4 regions of the Pseudomonas sp. BIGb0558 genome follow, and region 4 is predicted to be linked to each of the others. Evidence: predicted binding sites of a transcription regulator. Region 4 holds the regulator's gene; each other region holds the start of a gene.

What was found. Region 4 encodes sigma-54, which starts transcription at its own class of promoters, with help from an activator protein. Its sites were predicted from a motif close to ANTGGCATNNANNTTGCTNT; they were not measured.
Region 1: a site for sigma-54 is predicted at 1,556-1,575, ahead of M2400_RS15225 (circularly permuted type 2 ATP-grasp protein). Genes of this name have one in related genera too.
Region 2: a site for sigma-54 is predicted at 2,061-2,080, ahead of M2400_RS15550 (flagellar hook-length control protein FliK). Genes of this name have one in related genera too.
Region 3: a site for sigma-54 is predicted at 1,499-1,518, ahead of M2400_RS08265 (circularly permuted type 2 ATP-grasp protein). Genes of this name have one in related genera too.

The regions. Positions count from the first base shown of each region.
Region 1 is NZ_JANUEW010000011.1:11,174-14,782, reverse strand. Features, by position in the region: gene M2400_RS15230 (alpha-E domain-containing protein) at 1-110, opposite strand, end outside; gene M2400_RS15225 (circularly permuted type 2 ATP-grasp protein) at 114-1,523, opposite strand; gene M2400_RS15220 (ribonuclease E inhibitor RraB) at 1,961-2,302, opposite strand; gene M2400_RS15215 (hypothetical protein) at 2,516-2,752, opposite strand; gene M2400_RS15210 (START domain-containing protein) at 2,856-3,461, opposite strand; gene M2400_RS15205 (YkgJ family cysteine cluster protein) at 3,506-3,609, opposite strand, start outside.
Region 2 is NZ_JANUEW010000011.1:75,413-79,021, forward strand. Features, by position in the region: gene M2400_RS15540 (fused response regulator/phosphatase) at 1-1,295, shown strand, start outside; gene M2400_RS15545 (Hpt domain-containing protein) at 1,326-1,673, shown strand; gene M2400_RS15550 (flagellar hook-length control protein FliK) at 2,129-3,511, shown strand.
Region 3 is NZ_JANUEW010000004.1:107,402-111,010, reverse strand. Features, by position in the region: gene M2400_RS08285 (sodium:proton antiporter) at 1-296, shown strand, start outside; gene M2400_RS08280 (hypothetical protein) at 300-440, opposite strand; gene M2400_RS08275 (hypothetical protein) at 452-664, opposite strand; gene M2400_RS08270 (hypothetical protein) at 737-1,282, opposite strand; gene M2400_RS08265 (circularly permuted type 2 ATP-grasp protein) at 1,696-3,105, shown strand; gene M2400_RS08260 (alpha-E domain-containing protein) at 3,108-3,609, shown strand, end outside.
Region 4 is NZ_JANUEW010000005.1:115,909-119,517, forward strand. Features, by position in the region: gene lptB (LPS export ABC transporter ATP-binding protein) at 1-539, shown strand, start outside; gene M2400_RS09635 (RNA polymerase factor sigma-54) at 724-2,217, shown strand; gene hpf (ribosome hibernation-promoting factor, HPF/YfiA family) at 2,293-2,598, shown strand; gene ptsN (PTS IIA-like nitrogen regulatory protein PtsN) at 2,611-3,075, shown strand; gene rapZ (RNase adapter RapZ) at 3,078-3,609, shown strand, end outside.

The DNA of each region.
Region 1 (3,609 bases), on a different contig from region 4:
TGGGGCATCAGCGACAGCGAATAACTGACATCGAGCATGCGCGCGAGGTTTTCCGCGCGCTCCAGATAGCGCGACATCCAATACAAATCCGAGGCAGTTCTACTCAACATATTTCAATCCTCGACCACCCAGGTGTCTTTGGTGCCGCCGCCCTGGGACGAGTTGACCACCAGCGAACCTTCCCGCAGCGCCACACGAGTCAGGCCACCGGGGACTACGCGAGTTTCCTTGCCTTGCAACACGAACGGGCGCAGGTCGATATGCCGCGGGGCGATGCCGTTTTCGACAAAGGTCGGACACGTCGACAGGCACAGGGTTGGCTGCGCGATGTAGGCGTGGGGCTTGGCCTTGATGCGTGCGCGGAAGGCTTCGATTTCCGCCGCCGTGGCTGCCGGGCCCACCAACATGCCGTAGCCACCGGAGCCTTGGGTTTCCTTCACCACCAGTTCCGGAAGGTTGGCCAGTACGTGGGACAGCTCACTGGGATTACGACACTGAAACGTCGGAACGTTCTTCAGGATCGGCTCTTCATCCAGGTAAAAACGGATCATCTCGGTGACGAAGGGGTACACCGATTTGTCATCCGCCACCCCGGTGCCGATGGCATTGGCCAGTACCACATTGCCCGAACGATACGCCGCCAGCAGGCCGGGCACGCCGAGCATGGAGTCCGGGTTGAAGGCCAGTGGGTCGAGGAATGCGTCGTCGAGGCGACGGTAGATCACGTCCACCGCCTTGGGGCCGTCGGTGGTGCGCATGAACACCCGGTCATCGCGCACGAACAGGTCGGCGCCTTCCACCAGTTCCACGCCCATTTCACGGGCCAGGAACGCATGTTCGAAGAACGCACTGTTGAAACGCCCAGGCGTCAGCACCACCACACTGGGGTTATCCAGCGGGCTGGAGCTTTTCAGGGTGTCGAGCAACAGGTTGGGGTAGTGATCGATCGGGGCGATGCGCTGGGCGGCGAACAGTTCGGGGAACAGGCGCATCATCATCTTGCGGTCTTCGAGCATGTAGCTGACACCGCTGGGGGTGCGCAGGTTGTCTTCGAGGACGTAGTAAGTGCCGTCGCCATCGCGTACGAGATCGACGCCGGAGATGTGGGAATAGATATCGCGGTGCAGGTCCAGGCCCTGCATCGCCAACTGATATTGCTCGTTGGCCAGCACTTGCTCGGCGGGGATGATCCCGGCCTTGATGATGCGTTGTTCGTGATACAGGTCGGCGAGGAACATGTTCAGCGCCTTGACCCGCTGGATACAGCCGCGCTCGACGATCCGCCATTCACTGGCCGGGATGCTGCGGGGGATCGTGTCGAAGGGAATCAGGCGCTCGGTGCCTTGCTCGTCGCCATACAGGGTGAAGGTGATGCCGGCCCGGTGAAACAGCAAATCGGCTTCGCGCCGGCGCTGGGCCAGCAGTTCAGGGGGCGTCTCGGCCAACCAGCGGGCAAATTCGCGGTAATGGGGGCGCACCTGCCCTGCCCCGTCGTACATCTCATCGTAATAAGTGCGGATCATGCCGTACTCCTTGTCACCCGGACGCAAGAACCATCGCAAGGCCCGTGCCAGCGGCATAAACACTTAAGTATCAATCAGTTGGATATAGGCTCAGCGCTCACCGCACCGTCCCGGTGCAGCAAATACCCGCTGTCATGGGCGGCGCCTCATTGCAATGCAGGCCATGACTATCAACAGCATAGTCAGAGTTGATTTCACTGCCCGGCAAACCCTGGGGATAATCGCGCTCATCAGCTGAACAGGACACCTCCTACAGCTAAATCTTTTTCTCAAGGGGTAACGTGATACGGGATGTACCGATCGGTTCCCCTTCTGCCCGATCTTCCCTTTGGCCACCCTGCTCGGGTGGCTTTTTTTTGTGCAGGATTTTTCCCGCGCCAGAAACAAAAACGGCCGACCCAAAGGTCAGCCGATACGCTGTGTTGTTGTTCATGCCGCTACATGGGTAACCCACGCACCTCCTGTTTCACGCCCCATCCCTCGATGATTCCGCCCAAGGGCTCGACCACCGCCTCAAAGTCCTGCTCGAAGTCTCCTATGCCGTCGTAGGTGGCGAACATGATTTTGCTCAGTTCCAGGTACCAGGCGCCGTCATCCCGCGCGCTGACCTGGGCATTCAGCGATTCCCCACGAAACCGACCCGCAGCCCGGCGCGCACGTTCCTCATCCGGGAAAATGGCGTAGAACTCGATGGGGTGGAAACGAGAGAAGTCAAAGCCGCCCTCTTTCATGCGGCGCAACACGTTGGTGCTGATGTCTTCTTGATAGGCTGTGCTCATGAAACGTCCTCCTCAAACCGATGGATAGACTTTCCGTGCTTCCCAAGGCCCGCGCTGCAAGGGCGCGGGTGTTACGGCAATGAAGTCGCCGCCGGGAGACAAGCATGTAGCTGACAAGACCAGACCTTAGCGATTCATTCGCTGATCTCCATTGCAGAGTAGCGCGAAGCTATCAGCTCCACCAGAGGCTGTTTAAACACGTACAGGAAATGTTCAGGCGGCGGGAGAAATGTCGAGGATCTGAATACTGTTCTGGTCTTTCAGACTTTTTACCGTGGGCTCGGCCGTACGGCCTTCCAGGTCGTTGAGGTCCAGTTCGGCAGCCACTGGCAGCAACTTCGCCCGGATCATATGGGCAGCCTCTTCAAGGCTTGGCTTTTCGCCGCAGACGAACTGCTCTACGGACTTCACGCCATGATCATCAACGAAGGTAATTTTCCACGTTTGCATCAGTGCCTCCTCGATAAAACCCATGGGTGGGCTTACATCTATCTGGACCTTGAGGGCTCGAAGATCGTTCCACTCAAGGCAGGAGGCACCTGATCAGCTGTTGTTATTTCTCAGCGTGTTCCTTCAGGGCTTTCAAGGTGTTGAACGGGGCGTCCACCACAAATTTGTTGGCCAGCCACGACGGCACGCTGCCACCTGGCTCGGTGTGCACCTGGTAGGTGACTTCGGTCAGGTTGTCGCCCTTGGGCACCAGTTTCCAGTAACCGTCCACCTGGGCCACGCGCACATAGCCTTTGACTTCCGGCTGGTAGGTCGGCACTTCCAACAGCTTGCGGGTCACGCTGCCGTCGGCGGCCTTGGTGGTGGTGATTTCCAGGATCGAGTCACGATCGGTCACCGGGAACGGTGCCTTGAACTGGGTGTAGGTCCAGCTCTTGTCGCCTTCCTGCTTGAGGAGTTTCTGCGACTTGCATTCGTGGATCCAGGAACAGGCCCCCGCCACGTCTTCCTGCAATGCCTGGATCTTGGCCAGCGGTGCCTTGATGGTGGTCACACCGCGATAAGCCTTGTACTTGGAGCCGGCGATTTCGCTCAAGGAGACTTTGATACCGTCTTCATCCTTGGCCGTCTGCCAGTCTTCAGCGTGTGCAGCAGCAGCAAACAAAACGGTAAAACCGCACAACACCGCAACTCGTTTCAGTGAACCCATGGTCTTATTCCTTATTGTTGAAGTTCAGTACTTTGAACAGCCCACTAAGCCGCCGTCATCTGTTCCCACCAGCCGATCAACCTGATCGCTTCTTCCTGGCTGTTGCCACAGACCTCGATATCCGCCTGGAACGAACTGCACACCGCCG
Region 2 (3,609 bases), on a different contig from region 4:
ACCTGATCGCCCGGCATCATGACTACCTGCTGCAGGAACAGCGGGTGGCCAAGGCGGTGTTCGACAAGGTGGCCCACTCCGGCTGCATCAATGCCGCGCCGAATATTCGCTACGTGCAATCACCCTATGCGCTGTTCAACGGCGATCTGCTGCTGGCCGCCTACACGCCGTCGGGGGATATGCATGTGCTGCTGGGGGATTTTACCGGCCACGGTTTGCCGGCGGCGGTCGGCGCCATGCCGCTGGCGGAAGTGTTCTACGGCATGACCGCCAAGGGCTACGGCCTGGCGCAGACGCTGCGGGAGATGAACGCCAAGCTCAAGCGCATCCTGCCGGTGGACATGTTCTGTTGCGCCACCTTGCTGTGCCTCAGCGCCCAGCGCCGGGCGGTGGAAGTGTGGAACGGCGGGATGCCCGAGGGCTACGTGCATGAAGTCACCACGGGCAAGCGCACGCCGCTGGTGTCGCGGCATTTGCCATTGGGTGTGCTGGCGGCCGAGGCGTTCGATGACCGCACGGAAGTCTGGCCGATGGCGTTGGGCGACCGGGTGTTCTTGCTGTCGGATGGCGTGCTGGATACGGCCGACGCCCATGAACAGTTGTTTGGCGCCGAGCGCTTGCAGGGGGTGTTTGCCGCCAACCGCGAGCCGGATCGGTTGTTTGAAGAGATCGAACAGGCGCTGGCCGGTTTTCGTGGCGAGGTGCGCGATGACATCAGCATGGTGGAGATCAGCCTGCAGGTGGGGGAGGTTTTGCGTTCGCCGTCGGTGGTGTATTCCGACAGCGGCCAGTCTTCTCCGCTGGATTGGTCGGTCAGCTTTGAATTTCGGGCTGAGACGCTTAAGTCCTACAACCCTTTGCCCTATTTACTGCAACTGTTGTTGGAGATTCATGGGCTGCGGGAGCAAAGCGGTGCGTTGTATAGCGTGATGGCGGAGTTGTATTCCAATGCCCTGGAGCATGGCGTGTTGGGGCTGGATTCGCGGCTCAAGCGCGATGCCCAGGGGTTTGCCGCCTATTACCGCGAGCGCAATGAGCGGCTGGCGCAGTTGAACAGCGGGTATGTGCGGGTGCACCTGAATGTGGTGCCGACCGGGGAGGGCGGTTGCCTGACGCTGCGAATCGAGGACAGTGGGGCGGGGTTTGATGTGGATAAGGTGCTGGCCAGGCCGCTGGATGTTGACCGTCTGTCTGGTAGGGGGTTGAGCCTGGTGCGGCAGTTGAGCAGCGATGTAGGCTGGTCCGACGGCGGGCGGTGTGTGTGCGTGGAGTTTTCATGGAAGGCTCTGGCATAATCCGCCGATTCTTGATCAAGGAGCGAACAAGTGGCAGAGATTCATCTGGACCCCGATGTGCTGACCGGTTTGCAGGAGGTCATGGAGGGCGAGTATCCGAAGTTGCTCGACACCTTTCTCGATGACTCGCAAAAGCGGGTAGAGGCGCTGCGCAGGGCTCGGGATGATGCCAAGGCCCTGGGGCGGATTGCGCATAGCTTTAAAGGCAGCAGCGGTAACCTTGGGGCTGTGCGGTTGGCTGAGCTTTGTCAGTTGCTTGAAGATAAGTCGGCCAAGCCTGTGGTTGCGGATTTGGGGCAGTTGGTGGATGAAATTGACCATGAATTCGCGCTGGTCAGGCCGTTGTATGAGCATGAGCGGGAGCGGTTTGGGCTCTGACGCTGTTGGTGGGTATATCCGTTATTTAGGTAACGGCTACTTATGGTTTCGCTCTTACAGCGGGTCATTTTTGAAAAGCCGGAATGCCGGCCCAGTCAAAAGCAACCAAAACGCTCTGCCCGGTATGACTCACCCCACGCACATAGGTAACAGTTTTTTTAACTGGCACGGTCAACTGTGGGAGCTGGCTTGCCTGCGATGGCATCACCTTGGTGTGTCTGATGTACCGAGTTGTCTGCATCGCAGGCAAGCCAGCTCCCACAGAAAAGCAGCTCTGCTTTGGCTTTTGATCTGGCTTCTAACACTCAAGCCGGCCGGCAGGCCGGTGTAAGCGCGGAACCCATATCAGCAACAACGAAATAACGGATATACACCCCAAAACCAAAACCTGGCCCAACTCTTGCTCTACCTCCAGTAACCGCACCCTCGACCCCTGTGCGGCGGAGACTCTATATATGGCAATCACCCCGAACTCGCTCCTTCAGGCGGCCCCTGCGGCCAAGCCTCAAGCGCCCGCTGCCAATCCACTGGTAGCGGCTGCGGACCCGCGGGACAAGGCCCCGGGCTTCGCTCAGGTGTTCGCCAACCAGGCTTCCGCGCCGGCGCCAAAACCTGCCGACAACACCACCAGGTCGACCCGCGACAAGCCGGCGGACAACAGCGCCAAGCCCGTCGCCACCAATGATAAGCCTGCCGCCGGCACCCCATCGGTTGCCGATAACGGCAAGACTTTGCCTTCCACCCCGCCGGCCAAGTCCGACACCCCGGACACCACCGCCAAGACCGACGACGCAGCCCCGGCAGACGACCCAGCCCTGGCCCAGCAACCCCCGGCCGACCCTGCCGTCGACCCGGCGCTGATGGCCGCGGTTGTCCCGGTTCCGGTCCCTGTAACGCCGGCGCCCGTCGAAACCCCGGCCCCGGCCGCAACCGCGACGAAAGACGACAAGTCCCAGCCTGTCGTGGCCCCACCGGTTGCCGCGACCGACGACGCCAAGCCCGCCTTCGACCCCGAAGCCGACCCGCTGGACGCGATGCCCGCCGTGCGCCTGGCCATGGAGCAGGGCGGACACGTTTCCGCCAGCAGTCAGAGCACCGCAAAAAATGCCCCGGTGCAGGCCTCGACCGACGATCAGCCCACCCTCGCGCAAAACTTTGCCACTGGCCTGGCCAATATGGTCGATCAGCAAGCGTCCAAGGACAGCACCGACCAGGGCGGCGACAAAGCCTTCGGCAGCCTGATCGACGGCGGCCTCAAGGACCTGAAGAACGCCAGCAGCGACACCCGTGTCGATGACTTCGCCAACCGCCTCGCCGCGCTGACCCAGGCCGCCACGCCGAAAACCGCGAATGCCCTGCCACCGGTGGCCAATGCGCCCCTGGCGATGCACCAGAGCGGCTGGACCGACGAGGTAGTGAACCGCGTCATGTACCTGTCCAGCGCCAACCTCAAATCGGCCGAAATCCAGTTGCAGCCTGCTGAACTGGGCCGCCTGGACATCAGCGTGAAAATGTCCGCCGACCAACAGGCCCAGGTCACTTTCATGAGCGGCCACGCGGTGGTCCGTGAAGCCCTGGAAAGCCAGTCGGGCCGCCTGCGGGAGATGTTTGCCCAGCAGGGCATGGGCCAGGTCGACGTCAACGTATCCGACCAGTCCCGTGGCTGGCAGGGTCAGCAGGGCCAGGACCAGCAACAGCAGAACCAGGCACGCGGCGTCAGTGGCAATGGCGGGCGGGGTGATGGGGCTGATGGCGGCGGTATCGGTGAAGTGGCTGAAGTTGCGGCGCCGGTTGTGCAGTCCGTGGTCGGCTCCAGCGCGGTGGACTACTACGCCTGACCTGAGGTTGGCAAACATCCTGTGGCGAGGGAGCTTGCTCCCGTTGGAGGGCGAAGCCCTCCCAGGCTTTTCGCCGCCGCACACCTGTTTAAACCTTG
Region 3 (3,609 bases), on a different contig from region 4:
CGCTGGCGGTAGGCGCGGTGCTGTTTTGCGTGATTCGCCCGCTCAGTGTGCTGTCGATACCCTGGGGCACCCTGCTGGATCGCAATCAACGCGGGCTGGTGGGCTGGTTCGGGATTCGCGGGATCGGCAGCATCTACTACCTGTTCTACGCCATCAACCATGGGCTGGTGGGCACCAGCAGCACCGTGGCGGTGAACCTGACGCTGTCGGTCATTGCCCTGAGCATCATCGTTCATGGCCTCAGCACACAGCCGATGCTGGTGTGGTATGAACGACGTGCCCAGGCACAACGATGAGGGCTATTCCTGGTTTTCGGTGTTGCCGACGTCGGCGGCATCATCCAGGTCGTTAAGCGGTACTTCGGCATCATCCATCAATGAGCCCGGGTCTTCATTGCCCGGGTCATTGAGTTCATCGTCATCTTCCAGGTCTACAGACATGACCGTCTCCTCTAACCGCCTTGGGTATCGATATCGGCATCGGTTTCAGGCTTGGGCTCGCGCTCGGGCTTGAAGTCTGGACTGTAGTCGTTTTCTTTGGCCTTGGGGTCGCTGGCGGGTTTGGGGTCTTTCGGCGCATCGGCGGCGGTGCCGGGGGCCGGCTCGCCGCGGTCGATGGCCGGGTCGTTACGGTTGCTGACTTGGGGATCGTTGTCTGTGCTCATGGCTCACCTCTGTTGAAAAACGCAGACTGCGTAAAGGTAAGGTCGTGCGCCGTGGGATGAAGTTCCCGTGAGTTACGAACCCGGGTTGTCCACCTGGATATAGAACGCATAGGCCCCCAGGATTACCCAGAACACCATGAACAGCCACGGCGCACGCATCGAGAACAGCAGTGACTTGCGATAGCCCTTGTGGGACGACTCCGTTTCACTGAACAGCGGCGATTCATCATAGGCCAGGCCCATGACCGGCTCGCTGCGCAGCAGTTCGCTCTGCTTGTAGTGCCAGTGATCGATGATGTCGTAGGCCGCCCGAATGCCCGGCCAGGCGTTCAGGGAACTGAGGATGCCGAGCATCGCCAGGAATACCGGCACCACCAGGGTGAACAGCTTGCCCCATTCCGGGTTGAGGTTGCCCATGCCGGAAACGAAGGCGATCACCAGGAACGACTGCGCCGTGAGGTAGGCGTCGGTGCGGTTGGCCAGGATGCTGGTTTCGTACTGGATCTCGCGTCGGTAGAAATCGAGACGGTCCTTGGGCGAACCGAAAATCTTCGCGTTGTGTTCGCTGTGGTCGGTCTGGTTCGACTCCGGAGTGTCGGGTGAAATGATTCTGGGCACATCCGTGCTCCGTGCTGGCATTTGAAGCAGTTTAGAAGAACCGGGCTGGTGCAAAGTTCAAGTAATCAGTGCACCGTTTTGAGGCGATAGAGCTACATCTGTGGCGAGAGAGCTTGCTCCCGCTGGACCGGGACAGCGCTCCAGTGCACAGCGCTCTCATTCCTTTTTGGGGCCGCTGCGCAGCCCAGCGGGAGCAAGCTCCCTCGCCACAAGGTGGATGGCACAGGCATTGCTTTATTGATTCATCTGCCCGGATACAGGAGCAATCGTTACCCCCCGACCCAGAGCCCACCCCAAAAGAAAGTAAGGACCAGGCCTGCTGGCACCATCAGCCACGGGCTCATAAAAAAATGCGTTTTCTAAAGCGGCAGTGCCAAAGCGCAGTTAGTCCCGGCACTGACAAGGTAATTGGAATGGCTCGATCTTTCTTTGATGAAATGAATGACGCACAAGGCGTTTGCCGTGCGCACTATCAGGAATTCTCCCGCTGGCTGGCCAATACGCCGCCAGAACTGCTGGCCCAGCGCCGCCGTGAAGCCGACCTGCTGTTTCACCGCGCCGGGATCACTTTCACCCTGTATGGCGACGAGCAAGACACCGAGCGCCTGATCCCCTTCGACATCATCCCCCGCAGCATTCCCGCCAGTGAGTGGAGCGTCATCGAGCGCGGCTGTATCCAGCGGGTGAACGCACTGAACATGTTCCTTGCCGACATCTACCACGACCAGCGCATCATCAAGGCCGGGATCATCCCCGCCGACCAGGTGCTGGGCAACGAGGGTTACCAGAAGGCGATGGTCGGGCTGGACCTGCACCGCGATATCTACTCGCACATCTCCGGGGTCGACCTTGTACGCGACGGCGACGGCACCTACTACGTGCTCGAAGACAACCTGCGCACCCCCAGCGGCGTGAGCTACATGCTCGAAGACCGCAAGATGATGATGCGGTTGTTCCCCGAGGTCTTCGCCAAGCAGCGCATCGCCCCGGTGGACCACTACCCCAACCTGCTGCTCAAGACCCTGAAAAGCTCCAGCCGCCTGGACAACCCGAATGTGGTGGTGCTGACGCCGGGGCGCTTCAACAGCGCGTTCTTCGAGCATGCATTCCTGGCCCGGGAAATGGGCGTGGAGCTGGTGGAAGGCGCCGACCTGTTCGTGCACGACCTCAAGGTGTTCATGCGCACCACCGACGGCCCCAAGGCCGTGGATGTGATCTACCGCCGAATCGACGACGCGTTCCTCGACCCGCAAGCCTTCAACCCCGACTCGATGCTCGGCGTGCCCGGCCTGGTCGCGGCCTACTGCGCAGGCAATGTGGTGCTGGCGAATGCCATCGGTACCGGCGTGGCGGACGACAAGTCGATCTACCCGTATGTGCCGGAAATGATCCGGTTCTACCTGGATGAAGAGCCGGTGCTGCAAAACGTGCCGACCTTCCAGTGTCGCAAGCCGGATGAGCTGTCCCACGTCCTCGCGCACCTGCCGGAACTGGTGGTCAAGGAAACCCAGGGCTCCGGCGGCTATGGCATGCTGGTAGGCCCCGCCTCCACCGCTGCCGAGATCGAAGACTTCCGTCAACGTATCAAGGCCCGCCCCCACGCCTACATCGCCCAACCGACCTTGAGCCTGTCCACCTGCCCGACCTTTGTCGAAAACGGCATCGCGCCACGGCATATCGACCTGCGGCCGTTCGTGCTGTCGGGCAAGGAAACCCGCCTGGTACCCGGCGGCCTCACCCGCGTGGCACTGCGTGAAGGCTCATTGATCGTCAACTCGTCGCAAGGCGGCGGAACCAAGGACACCTGGGTGGTGGAGGGCTGAGTATGCTGAGTAGAACCGCCGCAGATCTGTATTGGATGTCCCGTTACCTGGAGCGTGCCGAGAACCTGGCGCGCATGCTGGAAGTCAGTTATTCGCTGTCATTGATGCCCCAGGCCGGGCGCAGTGACGGGCTGGATGAGTTGGCCATGTCGTTGCTCAGCAGCGGCACCCTGGACAGTTACCTCGAACGTCATCAGCAACTGGATGCCGAGCGCATGTTGCACTTCTTCGCCCTGGATGAGGAAAACCCCGCGAGTATCTACAACTGCCTGCGGGCCGCCCGGGGCAACGCCCACGCGGTGCGCGGCCGGATCACCGCCGATATGTGGGAAAACCTCAACGCCACCTGGCTGGAGATGCGCAGCATTGCGGCCGGTGGGCTGGCGCGCCATGGCATCAGCCACTTTTGTGACTGGGTGAAGCAGCGTTCGCACCTGTTTCGCGGGGCGACGTCCGGGACGATCATGCGCAATGACGCGTATCGGTTTATTCGCCTGGGCACGT
Region 4 (3,609 bases):
ACGACCTGGACGTAAGCCACCAGCCCATGCACGGTCGTGCACAGGCGGGTATCGGCTATCTTCCCCAGGAAGCATCGATCTTCCGCAAATTGTCGGTTTCCGACAACATCATGGCGATCCTCGAGACCCGCAAGGAACTCGACCGCGCCGGGCGCAAGAAAGAGCTGGAAAGCCTGCTGCAGGAATTCCACATCAACCATATCCGCGACAACCTCGGCATGAGCCTTTCCGGCGGCGAGCGTCGTCGTGTGGAAATCGCCCGCGCCCTGGCCACTGCGCCGAAGTTCATCCTGCTGGATGAACCTTTCGCCGGTGTCGACCCGATCTCGGTCGGCGACATCAAGCAGATCATCCACCACCTGAAAGCCAAGGGCATCGGTGTGTTGATCACCGACCACAACGTCCGCGAGACCCTCGATATCTGCGAAACCGCGTATATCGTCAACGATGGACAGCTGATTGCCGAAGGTGACTCCGCCACCATCCTGGCCAACGAACTGGTCAAGGAAGTGTATCTGGGTCACGAGTTCCGCCTGTAAACACGGTGGTATCAGGCCATTCGCCATGGAGCGCGGGAGTCAATAAAAACCTCAGTATTTTTATTGTTACCGCGCTCTAGGCAAAGCCCCCGATATCAGGCATATAATTTGCTTATGTTTGGCGCTCACGCGCCCTGTCGTGGATGGCGCATTGCGCCGGCGAATAAGGTGTTAAGCCCCTGCCATGAAACCATCGCTAGTCCTGAGAATGGGCCAGCAGCTGACGATGACACCGCAGCTGCAACAGGCCATCCGCCTGCTCCAATTGTCGACCCTGGACCTGCAACAGGAAATCCAGGAGGCCCTGGAGTCCAATCCGATGCTCGAACGCCAGGAAGAAGGCGACGACTTCGATAATGCAGACCCGCTGGCCGACAACATCGAGCAAAAACCCAACCCCGACGTACAGGAACCCTCCTACCAGGAAACCGCCCCCACGGTGGATAACCTCGAGGAAGGTGAATGGAACGAACGCATTCCCAACGAACTTCCCGTGGACACCGCGTGGGAAGACGTCTACCAGACCAGCGCCAGCAGCCTGCCCAGCAATGATGATGACGAGTGGGACTTCACCACCCGCACGTCCGCCGGCGAGAGCCTGCAGAGCCATTTGCTCTGGCAACTGAACCTGGCCCCGATGTCCGACACCGATCGCCTGATCGCCGTGACCCTGATCGATTGCATCAACAATCAGGGCTACCTGGACGAGACCCTTGAGGAGATCCTCGAGGCCTTCGACCCGGAACTGGACATCGAACTGGACGAAATCGAAGCCGTCCTGCACCGCATCCAGCAATTCGAGCCCGCCGGCATCGGCGCCCGCACCCTCAGCGAGTGCCTGCTGCTGCAACTGCGCCAATTGCCGGCGAAAACACCTTGGCTGGCCGAAGCGCAGCGCCTGGTCACCGACTACATCGACCTGCTGGGCAGCCGCGACTACAGCCAGTTGATGCGCCGCATGAAGCTCAAGGAAGATGACCTGCGCCAGATCATCGAGCTGGTGCAGAGCCTCAACCCGCGTCCGGGCTCACAGATCGAGTCCAGCGAAGCCGAATACGTCGTGCCGGATGTAATCGTGCGCAAGGACAACGAGCGCTGGCTGGTGGAGCTGAACCAGGAATCGGTACCGCGCCTGCGGGTCAACCCGCAATACGCAGGTTTCGTGCGCCGCGCCGACACCAGCGCCGATAACACCTTCATGCGCAACCAGTTGCAGGAAGCCCGCTGGTTCATCAAAAGCCTGCAAAGCCGCAACGAAACCCTGATGAAAGTCGCCACCCAGATCGTCGAGCACCAGCGCGGCTTCCTGGAATACGGCGATGAAGCGATGAAGCCGCTGGTACTGCACGACATCGCCGAGGCGGTAGGCATGCACGAATCGACGATTTCCCGGGTAACCACGCAAAAATTCATGCATACCCCACGGGGCATTTATGAGCTGAAATACTTTTTCTCCAGCCACGTCAGCACCTCCGAAGGCGGCGAATGCTCGTCCACGGCGATCCGCGCGATCATCAAAAAACTGGTTGCCGCGGAAAATCAGAAAAAGCCGTTGAGTGACAGCAAGATCGCTGGTTTACTGGAGGCACAAGGCATTCAGGTCGCCCGTCGAACCGTCGCCAAGTACCGCGAGTCCCTTGGGATCGCGCCTTCCAGCGAGCGTAAACGTTTGATGTGACGGGCGGGCCATAGCGTTCCAGTGGCAGGCACCCCGGCCTGCCGCTTTATGCACTGGCAACGAAGGAGAAGCTGTATGCAAGTCAACATCAGTGGACACCAACTGGAAGTGACCGAACCGCTGCGCGCCTATATCGGCGAAAAACTCAAACGAATTGAGGGGCATTTCGACAAGATCACCAACGTGCAAGTCATCATGACTGTCGAGAAGCTCAAGCAGAAAATCGAAGCCACCTTGCGTATACCCGGCGGGGAAGTAGTCGCCAATGCCGAGCATTCAGATATGTATGCTGCCATTGACGACCTTACCGACAAGCTGGATCGCCAAATCAAAAAGCATAAGGAAAAGCAGCAGAGTCTTCTTCAAGGCACTGGCCGCTAACACTCCCCACCCATGATTCGACTTGAAACCATCCTGACCCCCGGCCGTTCCCTCGTGAACGTGCCGGGCGGCAGTAAAAAGCGTGCCCTCGAACAAATTGCCAACCTGATCGGCCGCGAAGTGCCCGAACTGGATACGCAAGCTGTGTATGAGGCACTGATCGCCCGTGAAAAGCTCGGTTCCACCGGCTTTGGCAACGGCATCGCCATTCCTCACTGCCGCCTGCAAGGCTGTGAGTCGCCAGTCAGCGCCCTGCTGCACCTGGACGCCCCCATCGATTTCGACGCCATCGACGGCGCGCCGGTCGACCTGCTGTTTGTACTGCTGGTCCCGCAAGCTGCCACCGATGCGCACCTGGAACTGCTTCGGCAGATCGCCAGCATGCTCGACCGCAAGGAAGTACGCGACAAACTGCGCAGCGCTCCCAGCAATGAGGCGCTTTATCAGGTTGTCCTGGATGAACAAAACGGGCAGTAATCATGCGTTTGATCATCGTCAGCGGCCGTTCCGGCTCAGGTAAAAGCACGGCTCTCAATGTTCTTGAGGACAACGGCTTCTATTGCATCGACAACCTGCCCGCCGGCCTGCTGCCGGAACTGGCGGAACGTGCACTGATCCATACCGAGCTGGCACAACCGCTGGTCGCTGTTTCCATCGACGCCCGCAACCTGCCCAGCCACCTCACCCGCTTCCCCGAACTGCTCGAAGAAGTGCGGGCCAAGCACATCCATTGCGACGTGCTGTACCTCGACGCCGACGAAGAGACGCTGCTCAAGCGCTTCTCCGAAACCCGTCGACGCCACCCGCTGAGCAGCCCGCACCGCTCGCTGGCCGAAGCCATCGAGGACGAGACCAAGCTGCTGGGGCCGATCATTGACCTGGCCGACCTCAAGATCAACACCACCGGCCTGAACCTGTATCAGTTGCGCGATGCGATCAAGCTGCGCCTGCTGAATCAGCCGGAGCCGGGCACCGCCTTCCTCGTTGAGTCGTTTGGCTTCAAACGCGGTA